Regions from separate parts of the Leclercia adecarboxylata genome, predicted to be linked through region 1. Evidence: predicted binding sites of a transcription regulator. Region 1 holds the regulator's gene; each other region holds the start of a gene.
The links. Region 1 encodes PhoB, which activates phosphate uptake and scavenging genes when phosphate is short. Its sites were predicted from a motif close to CTGTCATAAAACTGNCNNAT; they were not measured.
Positions count from the first base shown of each region.

Region 2: uvrB (excinuclease ABC subunit UvrB) is a predicted target of PhoB. The motif match lies at 2,747-2,766, and genes of this name have one in related genera.
Region 3: FHN83_RS17310 (PhoX family protein) is a predicted target of PhoB. The motif match lies at 1,891-1,910, and genes of this name have one in related genera.

Region 1 is NZ_CP040889.1:3,114,651-3,118,908, reverse strand. Features, by position in the region: gene phoR (phosphate regulon sensor histidine kinase PhoR) at 257-1,552, opposite strand; gene phoB (phosphate response regulator transcription factor PhoB) at 1,574-2,263, opposite strand; gene sbcD (exonuclease subunit SbcD) at 2,458-3,663, shown strand; gene sbcC (exonuclease subunit SbcC) at 3,660-4,258, shown strand, end outside.
Region 2 is NZ_CP040889.1:3,520,655-3,524,912, reverse strand. Features, by position in the region: gene uvrB (excinuclease ABC subunit UvrB) at 479-2,494, opposite strand; gene FHN83_RS18585 (ABC transporter ATP-binding protein) at 3,240-3,944, shown strand; gene bioD (dethiobiotin synthase) at 3,904-4,258, opposite strand, start outside.
Region 3 is NZ_CP040889.1:3,256,858-3,261,115, forward strand. Features, by position in the region: gene FHN83_RS17305 (TonB-dependent receptor) at 1-1,849, shown strand, start outside; gene FHN83_RS17310 (PhoX family protein) at 1,968-3,929, shown strand; gene pheP (phenylalanine transporter) at 4,033-4,258, shown strand, end outside.

The sequences.
Region 1 (4,258 bases):
AGTCTGTCCGACGATATCAGGGGGGCAATTTAAACGCTTATAACGTTTAAAGGCAATATGGGATCTGAAAACCAGAACAATATGCCAGCCTGAAAGATGAGCGTGGAACATTACACCATTTATAAGAAAAACTCATGGCTAATCATGCGAACAAAAAAGCAACAGGCGTATAAAATTTACCCGCGCTTCGGTTGACTGCAAAGCAAACAGGCCAGCATACGCTGGCCTGTGGCAATATCTGATTACAGTGACGCCGTCAGGCGCTGTTACTGGCAATTAAACGTTCCGGGATCACGAAGCTGAAACGCGTGCTCTTACCCGGCGTACTGACGATATCGAGACGGCTGTCGTGGTGATTGATGGCATGCTTAACAATCGCCAGCCCCAGGCCGCTGCCGCCCGTCTGCCGGGAACGCGCTTTATCCACCCGATAAAAACGCTCGGTCAGACGAGGAATATGCTCCGGACCGATCCCCGGGCCATTGTCCTCAACGCTGAACTCCGCCCCCGTGGGCACATGCTGCCAGCGCACGGTGATGTGGGTCCCGGCGGGGGTATGATTCACCGCGTTATAGACCAGGTTCGAGATCGCGCTGCGCAGCTCGTCGTTACTGCCGCGCACTTTCAGGGTGTTATCCACCTCGAAGGTAAGCTGGTGCTGCTGCTGGCTTAAGGTCTGCGCTTCGCGCTCTAACATCCGCAGCATCATCGGCACATCGATCGTTTCATTCAGCGCCAGGGTCGGAGCCGCCTCAATGCGCGAGAGGGTCAGCAACTGCTTCACCAGGCCTTCCATGCGTTGCGTCTGCTCGCGCATGGTCTGCAGCGCTTTTTCCCGCGGCGCACCCTCCAGGGTCTGCTCCTGCATCATCTCCAGATAGCCCTGCAGCACCGTCAGCGGGGTGCGTAATTCGTGGCTGACGTTGGCGAAGAAGTTGCGCCGCGCCCCTTCGAGCTGGTGCATTTGCGTCACGTCGCGCGCCACCATCAGCCACTGTTTGTCGCTGTAGGGCATCACGCGGATCTCCAGATGACGACCGTTGTTGAGCACCAGATTATGCGGGCGGGTGAAGTCGCGTTTTTTCAGATACTGCGTGAACTCCGGATAACGCAGCAGGTTGAGAATGTTTTGCCCGTTATCATCCGGCCAGCGCAGGCCCAGCAGCTGTTGTGCCAGACCGTTGCACCAGAACATTGTTCCCTCTTCGGTGGTGAGTATCACCGCATCCGGCAGCGATTCCGCGCCGCTGCGAAAGCGTTTGATCAGACTGCCCAGCTCACGACGGCGTTTTTTATTACGCATCTGCATCTGGTGCAGGCCATACAGAAGAGGTTCCCAGCTTCCGCTGCCGGGCGGCGGCGTCATACTTCTGTCAACCCACAGCCACCATGACAGGCGGAGCAAATTCCAGAAATGCCAGATCAGCAGTCCTGTGACCGCTGCCAGTAAAAACCAGGGTAAATAACCGATTAAGGCCCCGAGGATCAGGGCCGGGATACAGCAAAGTATCAGTTCAAAACAGAGCCTTTTCCATGACAGACGTTCCAGCACGCGTCACACTCCTGTCATTGTTCAGAAACGGGTGGAGAAACGATAACCCGTGCCGCGGACGGTCTGTACCATGCGATCGTGACCGCTGGTTTCGAGTGCCTTACGCAAACGGCGAATGTGAACATCCACCGTTCGATCTTCAACATAAACGTTAGTGCCCCAGACATTATTGAGCAACTGCTCGCGGCTGTAGACGCGCTCCGGGTGGGTCATGAAGAAGTGCAACAGTTTGAATTCGGTCGGCCCCATATCAAGAGGGTTTTCACCGGTCATCACGCGGTGCGAGGTAGGATCCAGGCTCAGGCCCTGCATTTCAATCACCTCTTCCACCGCCATCGGTGAAATACGTCGCATCACGGCCTTAATGCGTGCCACCAGCTCTTTCGGGGAGAAGGGTTTGGTGATGTAGTCATCCGCGCCGGTCTCCAGGCCACGAACGCGATCTTCCTCTTCGCCACGGGCGGTTAACATCATCACCGGGATATCGCGGGTTAGCGCTTCACGTTTGATATATTTGATGAATTGCAGACCAGAGCCGCCAGGCAACATCCAGTCAAGCAGGATCAGATCGGGCCAGGGTTCGTTGAGCTGATTCACCGCGCTGTCGTAATCTTCGGCTTCTATCGGTTGAAAGCCATTTTGTTCGAGCACGAAACAGACCATTTCGCGAATGGGTGCTTCATCTTCTACGACCAGAATACGTCTCGCCATACTTAGCCCTGTCTTATTGAGGTTACATGTTTGTAATACGGCGTCATTATGCGTCAGATTTATGACAGATTTATGAAAAACGTACCCGCTAATAATGGCAAGCCGTTGTTTTATGGCAGCCCCGATTGTAACGGTTATCTTCGTCACCCTGAAAGTTTATAATCCCGCTAACCTTTTTTTGCCACGGATCTGTTATGCGCATACTTCACACCTCGGACTGGCATCTGGGACAAAATTTTTACAGCAAAAGCCGCGCCGCCGAACATGAAGCGTTCCTCAACTGGCTGCTTGAGACTGCGCAATCACAGGACGTCGATGCCATCCTGGTGGCCGGGGATATCTTCGATACCGGCTCGCCGCCGAGCTATGCGCGCGAGCTCTATAACCGTTTCGTGGTGAACCTGCAAAAAACCGGCTGCCATCTGGTGATAGTAGCGGGCAACCATGATTCCGTCGCCACGTTGAATGAATCCCGTGAGATCCTGGCTTTTTTGAATACCACCGTGGTCGCCAGCGCCGGCCATGCTCCGCAAATATTGAACAGACGCGACGGCACGCCCGGGGCGGTGCTGTGCCCAATCCCCTTTTTACGTCCGCGCGACGTGGTGCAGAGCCAGGCGGGTCTGTCCGGGACAGAGAAACAGCAGCAGCTGTTAAAAGCCATCACCCACTATTATGACGATCAATATACCCAGGCCTGCGCCCTTCGCGGCGACAGCGTGCTGCCGATTATCGCGACCGGGCATCTCACCACCGTCGGGGCCAGTAAAAGTGACGCGGTACGTGACATCTATATCGGTACGCTGGATGCCTTTCCCGCCCAGCATTTCCCGGCGGCAGACTATATCGCCCTGGGCCACATCCACCGGGCGCAGATGATTGGCGGCTGCGAGCATATTCGCTACTGCGGCTCCCCTATTCCCCTCAGCTTTGATGAAACCGGCAAAAGCAAATGCGTGCATCTGGTGAGTTTCGACCAGGGTAAGCTTAGCGCCGTCGAATCACTTGAGGTGCCCATTACCCAGCCGCTGGCGGTGCTGAAGGGCGATCTGGCGGCCATTACCGCCCAGCTTGAGCAGTGGCGCGGCGTGGAACAAACGCCGCCCGTCTGGCTGGATATCGAACTCACCACCGATGAGTACCTGCACGACATGCAGCGCAAGATCCAGAACCTGACGGAAGATCTGCCGGTGGAGGTGCTGCTGGTGCGCCGCAGCCGCGAGCAGCGCGAAAAGAGCCTGGCCAGCAGCCTGCGGGAAACCCTCAGCGAGCTGCGGGTGGAGGAAGTTTTTGAGCGCCGCCTCGCACAGGAAACCCTGGATGATGCCCAGCGTGCCCGGCTCAACGAACTGTTCAGCCACACGCTCCACGCCCTCAGCAATGAGGAGGATGACGCATGAAAATTCTCAGCCTGCGCCTGAAAAACCTCAACTCCCTCAAGGGCGAATGGAAAATCGACTTTACCGCCGAGCCTTTCCTCAGCAATGGCCTGTTTGCCATTACCGGCCCGACCGGTGCGGGTAAAACCACCCTGCTGGACGCCATCTGCCTGGCGCTCTATCACGAGACGCCGCGCCTGAATACGGTCTCGCAGTCGCAAAACGACCTGATGACCCGCGACACCGCCGAGTGCCTCGCCGAAGTGGAGTTTGAAGTCAAAGGGATCGCCTATCGTGCCTTCTGGAGCCAGAACCGGGCGCGTAACCAGCCGGACGGCAATCTGCAGGTGCCCCGCGTGGAGCTGGCCCAGTGTGAAGATGGCAAAATTCTGGCGGATAAAGTAAAGGACAAGCTGGAGCTGGTCGCCTCCCTGACCGGGCTCGACTACGACCGCTTTACCCGCTCAATGCTCTTATCTCAGGGACAGTTCGCCGCCTTCCTGAACGCCAAACCGAAAGAGCGCGCCGAACTGCTGGAAGAGCTGACCGGCACGGAAATTTACGGCCAGATTTCCGCTATGGTATTTGAAAAACATAAAGCGGCGCGCAGCGAGCT
Region 2 (4,258 bases), 410 kb from region 1:
CCCACAAAAAATAATGGCAGGATCTGCCCCCTCTCCATTCAGGGAGAGGGTTGGGGTGAGGGGGAGCATGTGACTGTGGTGGTGGTTCCGTTCACTGTATGTTTTGTGCTTCTCTGTCAGCCACGCCACCCGTGAACGTGCTAAGTGGGCTCGCCGCCGCCCCCTTAGCAATCCCGGCTCCCGGCCAGGAAAATCGCCGCTTCGCGGTGCACTCAGCTTATTCCCGCAGGCTTAGGGTCGGGGGCGATCCTACATCCATGTAGGTCGCCCCCTCTCGGCGCATCCCTGCGCCTCGCCCCGGCCTGCGGTCAACGCTTCGTCGATTTTCAGCCGGACGAGGTAGTCGCTGTAAATCCCTTATTATCCTGAAATTATTTCATCGCGGTAAACATACGAAAATTACTGGGGATTCCTCATCCCACAGAGATAAGGTGCAAACCCTAAAAATGGCAGCCTTCGGCTGCCATTTTGCTTTTACCTACGACGCCGCAATAAACAGATCCCGCAGCTGATGCAGCTGGTCGCGGATCTGCGCGGCCTCCTCGAACTCGAGGTTCTGGGCGTGCTGCATCATCTGCCCTTCCAGCTCGTGAATTTTCTGCTGCAGCGCTTTCGGCGTCAGCGCCACGGTATCGGCCTCAACCGGTGAGCGCGACTTGCCGCGGCCCTTGGTTTTGGTCTTAGCAATGTTCTGGCCGAGCTGCAGGATATCCACCACCTTCTTGTTCAGCCCCTGCGGGGTGATGCCGTGCTCTTCGTTGTAGCGCTGCTGCTTCTCGCGACGGCGTTCGGTTTCACTAATCGCTTTGGCCATCGACGGGGTGATCTTATCCCCGTACAGAATCGCTTTGCCGTTGACGTTTCGCGCCGCACGGCCGATGGTCTGGATCAGCGATCGCTCGGAGCGCAGGAAGCCCTCTTTATCGGCGTCCAGAATCGCCACCAGCGACACTTCCGGCATATCCAGCCCCTCACGCAGCAGGTTGATCCCTACCAGCACGTCGAACTCGCCCAGGCGCAGATCGCGGATGATCTCCATACGCTCCACGGTGTCGATATCCGAGTGCAGATAGCGCACCTTCTCGCCGTGCTCTTCGAGGTATTCGGTCAGGTCTTCTGCCATGCGCTTGGTCAGGGTGGTGACCAGCACGCGCTCGTTGATGGCCGCCCTGGCGCGGATCTCAGACAGCAGATCGTCCACCTGGGTAGCAACCGGACGCACTTCGATAATCGGATCCAGCAGGCCGGTCGGACGCACCACCTGATCCACCACTTCGTCGCCCGATTTCTCCAGCTCGTAGTTGCCCGGCGTTGCCGACACGTAGATGGTTTGCGGGGCCAGCGCCTCGAACTCTTCAAACTTCATTGGGCGGTTATCCAGCGCAGACGGCAGGCGGAAGCCGTACTCCACCAGCGTCTCTTTACGCGCCCGGTCGCCGCGATACATCCCGCCAATCTGCGGAATGGTGACGTGGGATTCGTCCACCACCAGCAGACCATCCGCCGGCAGGTAATCAAACAGGGTTGGCGGCGCTTCGCCCGGCCCGCGACCGGAGAGATAGCGGGAGTAGTTTTCGATACCGGAGCAGTAGCCCAGCTCGTTCATCATCTCGAGATCGAACTGGGTACGCTGGCTGATACGCTGCTCTTCCAGCAGCTTATTGTTCTCCAGCAGCGTTTTACGGCGATCCGCCAGCTCAACCTTGATGTCCTCCATCGCCTGCACGATGCGCTCGCGCGGGGTGACGTAGTGGGTTTTCGGGTAGACGGTGAAGCGCTGAATGGTAGATTCAACATGCCCGGTTAGCGGGTCAAACAGCGACAGCCGCTCCACCTCTTCATCGAAAAGTTCCACGCGCAGCGCAAAGTCGTCCGACTCCGCCGGGAAGATGTCGATCACTTCGCCGCGCACCCGGAAGGTACCGCGCTGGAACGCCTGATCGTTACGGGTGTACTGCAGCTCGGCCAGGCGGCGCAGGATGGCGCGCTGATCGATGATCATCCCCACGGTCAGGTGCAGCATCATCTTCAGATAGAGATCCGGATCGCCCAGGCCGTAGATCGCCGACACCGAGGCAACGACCACCACGTCACGGCGCTCAAGCAGCGCTTTGGTGGCGGAGAGACGCATCTGCTCGATGTGTTCGTTCACCGAGGCATCTTTTTCGATAAAGGTATCGGAGCTCGGAACGTAGGCTTCCGGCTGGTAATAGTCGTAGTAAGAGACGAAGTACTCCACCGCATTATCGGGGAAGAACTCCTTCATCTCGCCGTAGAGCTGCGCCGCCAGGGTTTTGTTAGGGGCCAGCACCATGGTCGGGCGCTGCAGATCGGCGATCACGTTGGCGACGGTGAAGGTTTTACCCGACCCGGTCACCCCCAGCAGCGTCTGGTGCGCAAGCCCATCCTCCAGCCCCTCTTTCAGACGGCGAATCGCTTCAGGCTGATCGCCGGAAGGACGGAAAGCGGAATTCAGTTTGAACGGTTTACTCATGAACGGCGACCTGATGATGGTTGATACGGCAGGTGAGTAATTTTACTCTGGATGGCTATTTTTGCCAGTAAATTATACTGGATATAAAGCCAGTGGCAACCACGTTGTTTTGTGCCACTCAGGTCAGGAATCAAACAAAGTTGAACAAAATTTAGGCTGAGACGGGATAAAATTCCATCAATGCAGGGTTATCCCCAGAACTTTTTAATTTTTAACATTTGTCAAGGCGAGACGCCGGACTTTAGCGCATTACGTTGACAGTTTAATGACAGAGATTGATTTTATTTAACGCTTTGATTCAATTTCAAATTTTCAAAAAGACGCGTTTCGCATCAATTCAGGCGCAGGCCGCGTATTCTCTCGCTTACCTTGTGTTTTCTAACTCTAATGCACATGGTTATCCACAGGAATAGTGGATAACTGCTTCCAGGCCATACGGAGCGTGACTCAGCTAATTCCCGGTTTTTGCCCACAGCGCGACGGTAAAAAATTTTTATCGCCCAATTTTGGCGATCTGATGCCGAAAATCAGATAACGAATTGATGAGAGATTGCTCACATTTCGTTCAAATGGTGGCTGCACCAGTCGCACCCTTCGTGGCACCGACGTAGTGCAGGTTCCCTCCCCGCTGAGGCTGCTTTCTGAGTGGATTCCGAAAAAGAGATGTTTAATCGCCTTTTTACGGGCGGTGGCAAGAGTCTTGCAGTGTTTCTGAGGTCATCAACGTCTGTTAAGGAGAAACACCATGTTGAGCCTGCGTGCCGTGAATCAGTATTACGGGGATCGCCACACCCTGTGGAACGTTGATCTCGACCTGCCCCCCGGCGTCTGTACCGGGGTGGTCGGGCTGCCCGGAATGGGGAAAACAACCCTTGTAAGCTGTATCGCTGGCCTGCTGCCCATCGCCAGCGGCTCGATGGTCTGGCATGACGCCGGGGCCTCCCCCTGCGAATTAAGCCCGGGCGCGGGCATTAGCTTTGTGCCGCAGGAACGGCGGATCTTTTCGCAGCTGACGGTAGAGGAGAATCTGCATATCGCGCGGATGGCGAAAGGGAACGAAGGTGGGCCGGTGAGCAGCGATATTTTTGAGTTCTTCCCGGAGCTTTACCCGCTACGCCAGCTGCGGGCGTCAGGGCTTAACGACGACCAGCAGTATCAGCTGGCGCTGGCGAACGCGCTGGTGACCCGCCCTCGCCTGCTGATCCTCGACGAGCCCAGCCGTGGCGCCAGCCAGCAGTTTAGCGTCAAGCTGGCGCAGCTGCTGCTCAGGCTTAGCCGCGAGCTGGGATTATCGGTGCTGCTGGCCGAGCAGCACCTGTCGCTGATCCGCCGGGTGGCAGATCGCTTTTGCCTGCTGTATCGCGGGCGCAACGTGGCCCAGGGCCGGGTCAGCGAGCTGGATGCCCCGCTTATCGCCCACTGGATGGGGCCGACGGCGTCAGCGCGTTAAGAGAGAGATAACGCCCGATGTCCGCGGTGTCGGCCTCGTCGCCAAGCCAGGAGATCTCCCCCAGCAGCGGTGCGGGCAGCACGCGTTTAAGCGTCGCCATGTATTCCCCGTGGCGTTTGCCGGGGGCCACCACCACGTTGGCCACCCAGCCCGCAAAATGCAGCCCCGCCTGGCGGATCGCCTGGGCGGTGAGCATCGCGTGGTTGATGCAGCCCAGCTTCACCCCCACCACCAGGATCACCGGCAGCCGCTCGGCAATCGCCCAGTCGGCAAAGGTCTGCTCGTCTGAAAGCGGCGTAAACCAGCCGCCAGCC
Region 3 (4,258 bases), 140 kb from region 1:
CAACAGCGCGGAGAGCTATCGCATTCGCGGTCTGAAGTTCGACGGAGACGACATGACCTTCGGCGGACTCTCCGGCGTGCTGCCGCGCCAGGTAGTGGACGCCCAGATGGTGGATCGCATTGAGATCTTCAAAGGCGCCAACTCCCTGATGAACGGCGCAGCCAGCTCCGGCGTGGGCGGGATGATCAACCTTGAGCCGAAACATGCGGGCGCTACGCCGCAGGCGAAAGTGGGCGTGGACTACACCTCCGATTCGCAGATTGGCACCACCCTGGATGCCGGTCGTCGCTTCGGCGATAACGACCAGTTTGGCGCCCGCGTCAACGTGGTTCACCGTGAAGGCGAGGCCCCGGTAGCCAACGATCGCCGCCGCACCACGCTGCTCTCCACCGGCCTGGACTATGCGGGCGATAAGTTCCGCAGCTCCGTGGACCTGGGTTATCAGATGAAAACCTTCCACGGCTCAGAAACCGGGGTCAATATCTCCGGCGTTGATTTCGTGCCCGAGCCGCCGAAAAACGATCGTAACTACTCGCAGAAATGGGCCTACAGCAACATCGAAAACGAATTCGGCATGTGGCGCAGCGAGTACGACATCACCGACAACTGGACGGCTTACACCGGTCTGGGTGCCCAGCACGCCCATGAAGAGGGGCTTTACAGCGGTGCGAAGCTGGTGGACAAGAGCGGCAAAGCCACCGCGTCGCGTCTCGATACCAACCGCATCAGCGACAGCGTGAGCGGCATGGCGGGCATCCGCGGTAACTTCGATACCGGTTTTGTGTCGCACAAGGTGAACGTCGGCTACTCAGCGATGAGCAAAAACGAGAAAATCGCCTGGAAGATGTCGGCCGCGAAGGATAACCCGGTCACCAACATTTATCACAATACCGGCGTGGATGCGCCGCCAAGCACTAACTTAAACGGCTCCGGCGGTAACTACAGCGATCCGCTGACCAGCGGCCGCACCCGCACTCAGGGCTGGCTGCTGAGCGACACCCTCGGGGTGCTGGATGACACCCTGCTGTTCACCGTTGGGGCCCGTCATCAGAAGGTGGTGATCCGCGGCTATAACAAAATCACCGGTCACGAAAACGAGGCGGACAGCTTCGACGGCAGCCGCTGGATGCCGACCTATGGCGTGGTCTACAAACCGTGGGAGACGGTATCGCTGTACGCCAACCACACCGAGGCGCTGCAGCCGGGTAAAACCGCGCCAAACACCGCCACCAACTACGGCCAGAGCACCGGGATCGTCCACTCTAAGCAGAACGAAGTGGGCGTGAAGGCCGATTTCGGTCGCGTTGGCGGCTCGCTGGCGCTGTTTGAGATCAAAATGCCGTTCGCCATTCTCGACAGCCAGACCAAACACTACGGTCTGGATGCCGAGCAGCGTAACCGCGGCGTGGAGCTGAACGTCTTTGGCGAGCCGGTGCTGGGCCTGCGTCTGAACGCCAGCGCCACCTGGCTGCAGGCGGAGCTGACCAAAACCAACAACGGCGTTAACCAGGGCAATGACGCCATTGGCGTCCCGAGCTTCTACGGCGTGCTGGGGGCAGAGTATGACATCAAGCCTGTCGACGGCCTGACCGCCACAGCCCGCGTAAACCACTCCGGCTCGCAGTATGCGGATCTCGCCAACAGCAAGAAACTGGACAGCTACACCACCCTGGATCTGGGCATGCGTTACCGCTTCGCGGTCAACAATGACCAGAACCAGATGACCGTTCGCGCCGGGATCGAAAACATCACCGACGAAAACTACTGGTCAAGCGTGGACGACGGCGGCACCTACCTGTTCCAGGGGGAGCCGCGCACCTTTAAGGTCTCTGTAGGCTACGAGTTCTGAGTTCGACCCTCGTTATCGGGGCAGGGATGCCCCCCTTCTGACTGTTATAAAAATGTAATCAATTGTACTTATAGTGTTCCCACTTTATCGTTTCTTAGCCTGAAGAAAGGAAGCCATTGTGGGTAAACCTCTTAAGTCCGTATTCAAAAAAGAACATCGCGACGATGTCAGCAATTCCAGCGCTAACCCGGTCTTTTCCAGCGTGCTCTCCCGCCGCCGTTTCCTGCAGATGGGCGCCATTGCCGGTGCCGCCGCCTCTTTCCCGTTCCTGCTTAAGTCTGAAAACGCCCTGGCCGCGGTTTCCCGGCCTTCAGCCCTGAGCAAGGCGGTCGCGCTCGGCTTTACCAGCATTCCGGTGTCGACTGACGATACGGTCAGGGTGCCCGAGGGCTACGTCGCGCGTCCTTTCTACCGCTGGGGTGATGCCACCGGCATTAAGGGCGCAATGCCGGACTTCAAATTTGACGCCAGCAACACCACCGACGAACAGGCAGCACAGGCGGGCATGCACCATGACGGCATGGCGTGGTTTAGCCTGCCGCAGGGGGAAGAGAACCCCGGCCACGGCCTGCTGGCGATGAACCATGAGTACATCGACAACGGCATGCTCTTTAGCGACGGCACCGCCAACTGGAGCCTGGATAAAGCGCGTAAAGGCCAGAACGCCATGGGCGTGTCGGTTATCGAAGTGAAAAAGAACGGCAGCGACTGGGAGGTGGTGCGTCCTTCCGGCTTTGCCCGCCGCATCACGGTCAACACACCGATGCAGCTCACCGGTCCGGCGCGTCAGCAGGACTTAATGAAAACCGCCGCCGATCCGCAGGGTGAGCGGGTGCTCGGCACCATGCAAAACTGCGCCAACGGCCACACGCCGTGGGGCACCTACCTGACCTGCGAAGAGAACTGGTCGGATATTTTCGTCAAGAAAGGCGAACGTAACGCGCTGGAGAAGCGCTATGGCATCAGCGACAGCGATGAGTCCTACCGCTGGAGCGAAGTGGACGACAGGTTCAGCGTCGATAAAACCCCTAACGAGCCGAACCGCTTTGGCTGGGTAGTGGAAATCGATCCCTACAACCCGGACTCCACGCCGCGCAAACACACCGCGCTGGGGCGCTTCAAGCATGAAGGCGCCGCCGTCACCCTGGCCGCCGACAAGCGCGTGGTCACCTACATGGGCGACGACCAGAAGTTTGAGTACATCTACAAATTTGTCTCCGACAACAAATACAATCCGGCCGATCGCGCCGCCAATATGCAGCTGCTGACCGCCGGCACGCTCTACGTCGCCCGATTCAACGACGACGGCTCCGGCGAGTGGCTGCCGCTGGTCTTCGGCCAGAACGGGCTGGACAAGAGCAAAGGCTTCGAAAGCCAGGGCGATCTGCTGATCAAAACCCGCCTGGCGGCCGATGCGGTGGGGGCCACCAAAATGGACAGGCCGGAGTGGATTGCGGTCGATCCGCACGCCAGCGGCAGCGTTTACTGCACTCTGACCAACAACAGCGATCGCGGCAAAGAGGGCAAAGCGCCGGTGGACGCGGCCAACCCGCGAGCCAGTAATGCCTTCGGCCACATCATGCACTGGCACGAAGAGGGTGAAGATCCGGCGGCGTTACGCTTCAAATGGGACATCCTGGTGCTGGCCGGGCGCACGGACACCGCGGATGAGAAGGCGAAGGGCAGCATGAAGGGGGCCGAATTTGGCAGCCCGGACGGCCTGTCGTTCGACCATCAGGGCGTGCTGTGGATCCAGACCGACGTCTCCTCCAGCACCATTAATAAGAAAGCCTACGAGGGAATGGGCAATAACCAGATGGTGGCGACCATTCCGGGCACCAACGAGTACCGCCGTTTCCTGACGGGCCCGCGCGGGTGCGAAATCACCGGCATCGCGTTCACGCCGGACAACCGCACGCTGTTTATCAACATTCAGCATCCGGGCGAGGGTGGGGACGACATTACCGACCCGGCAAACCCGCGCGTCGTCTCCAACTGGCCGGACAATAACCCGAACGGACGCCCCCGCGCCTCGACGGTGGTCATCACCAGAGCGGACGGCGGCATTATCGGGTCGTGATCCGCTCGCACCGGGCAGCAACCGCTGCCCGGCGTTTAACTTGCTCCCGTCTGTCTGAAGTGTTAAAAGGTGCCCCTTCCATAGAAAGAGACAGGGCCAGGCCGTGAGAAACGCCTCATCCGCTTCAGATAAAAGTGTTGCTGAAGCCGCGTCGGAACAGACACCGACGCTCCACCGTGGTTTACAGAACCGCCATATTCAACTTATCGCCCTCGGCGGCGCAATTGGTACCGGGCTGTTCCTCGGTATCGGGCCCGCCATTCAGATGGCCGGTCCCGCCGTGCTGCTGGGTTATGCCATTGCGGGCATTATTGCCTTTCTGATCATGC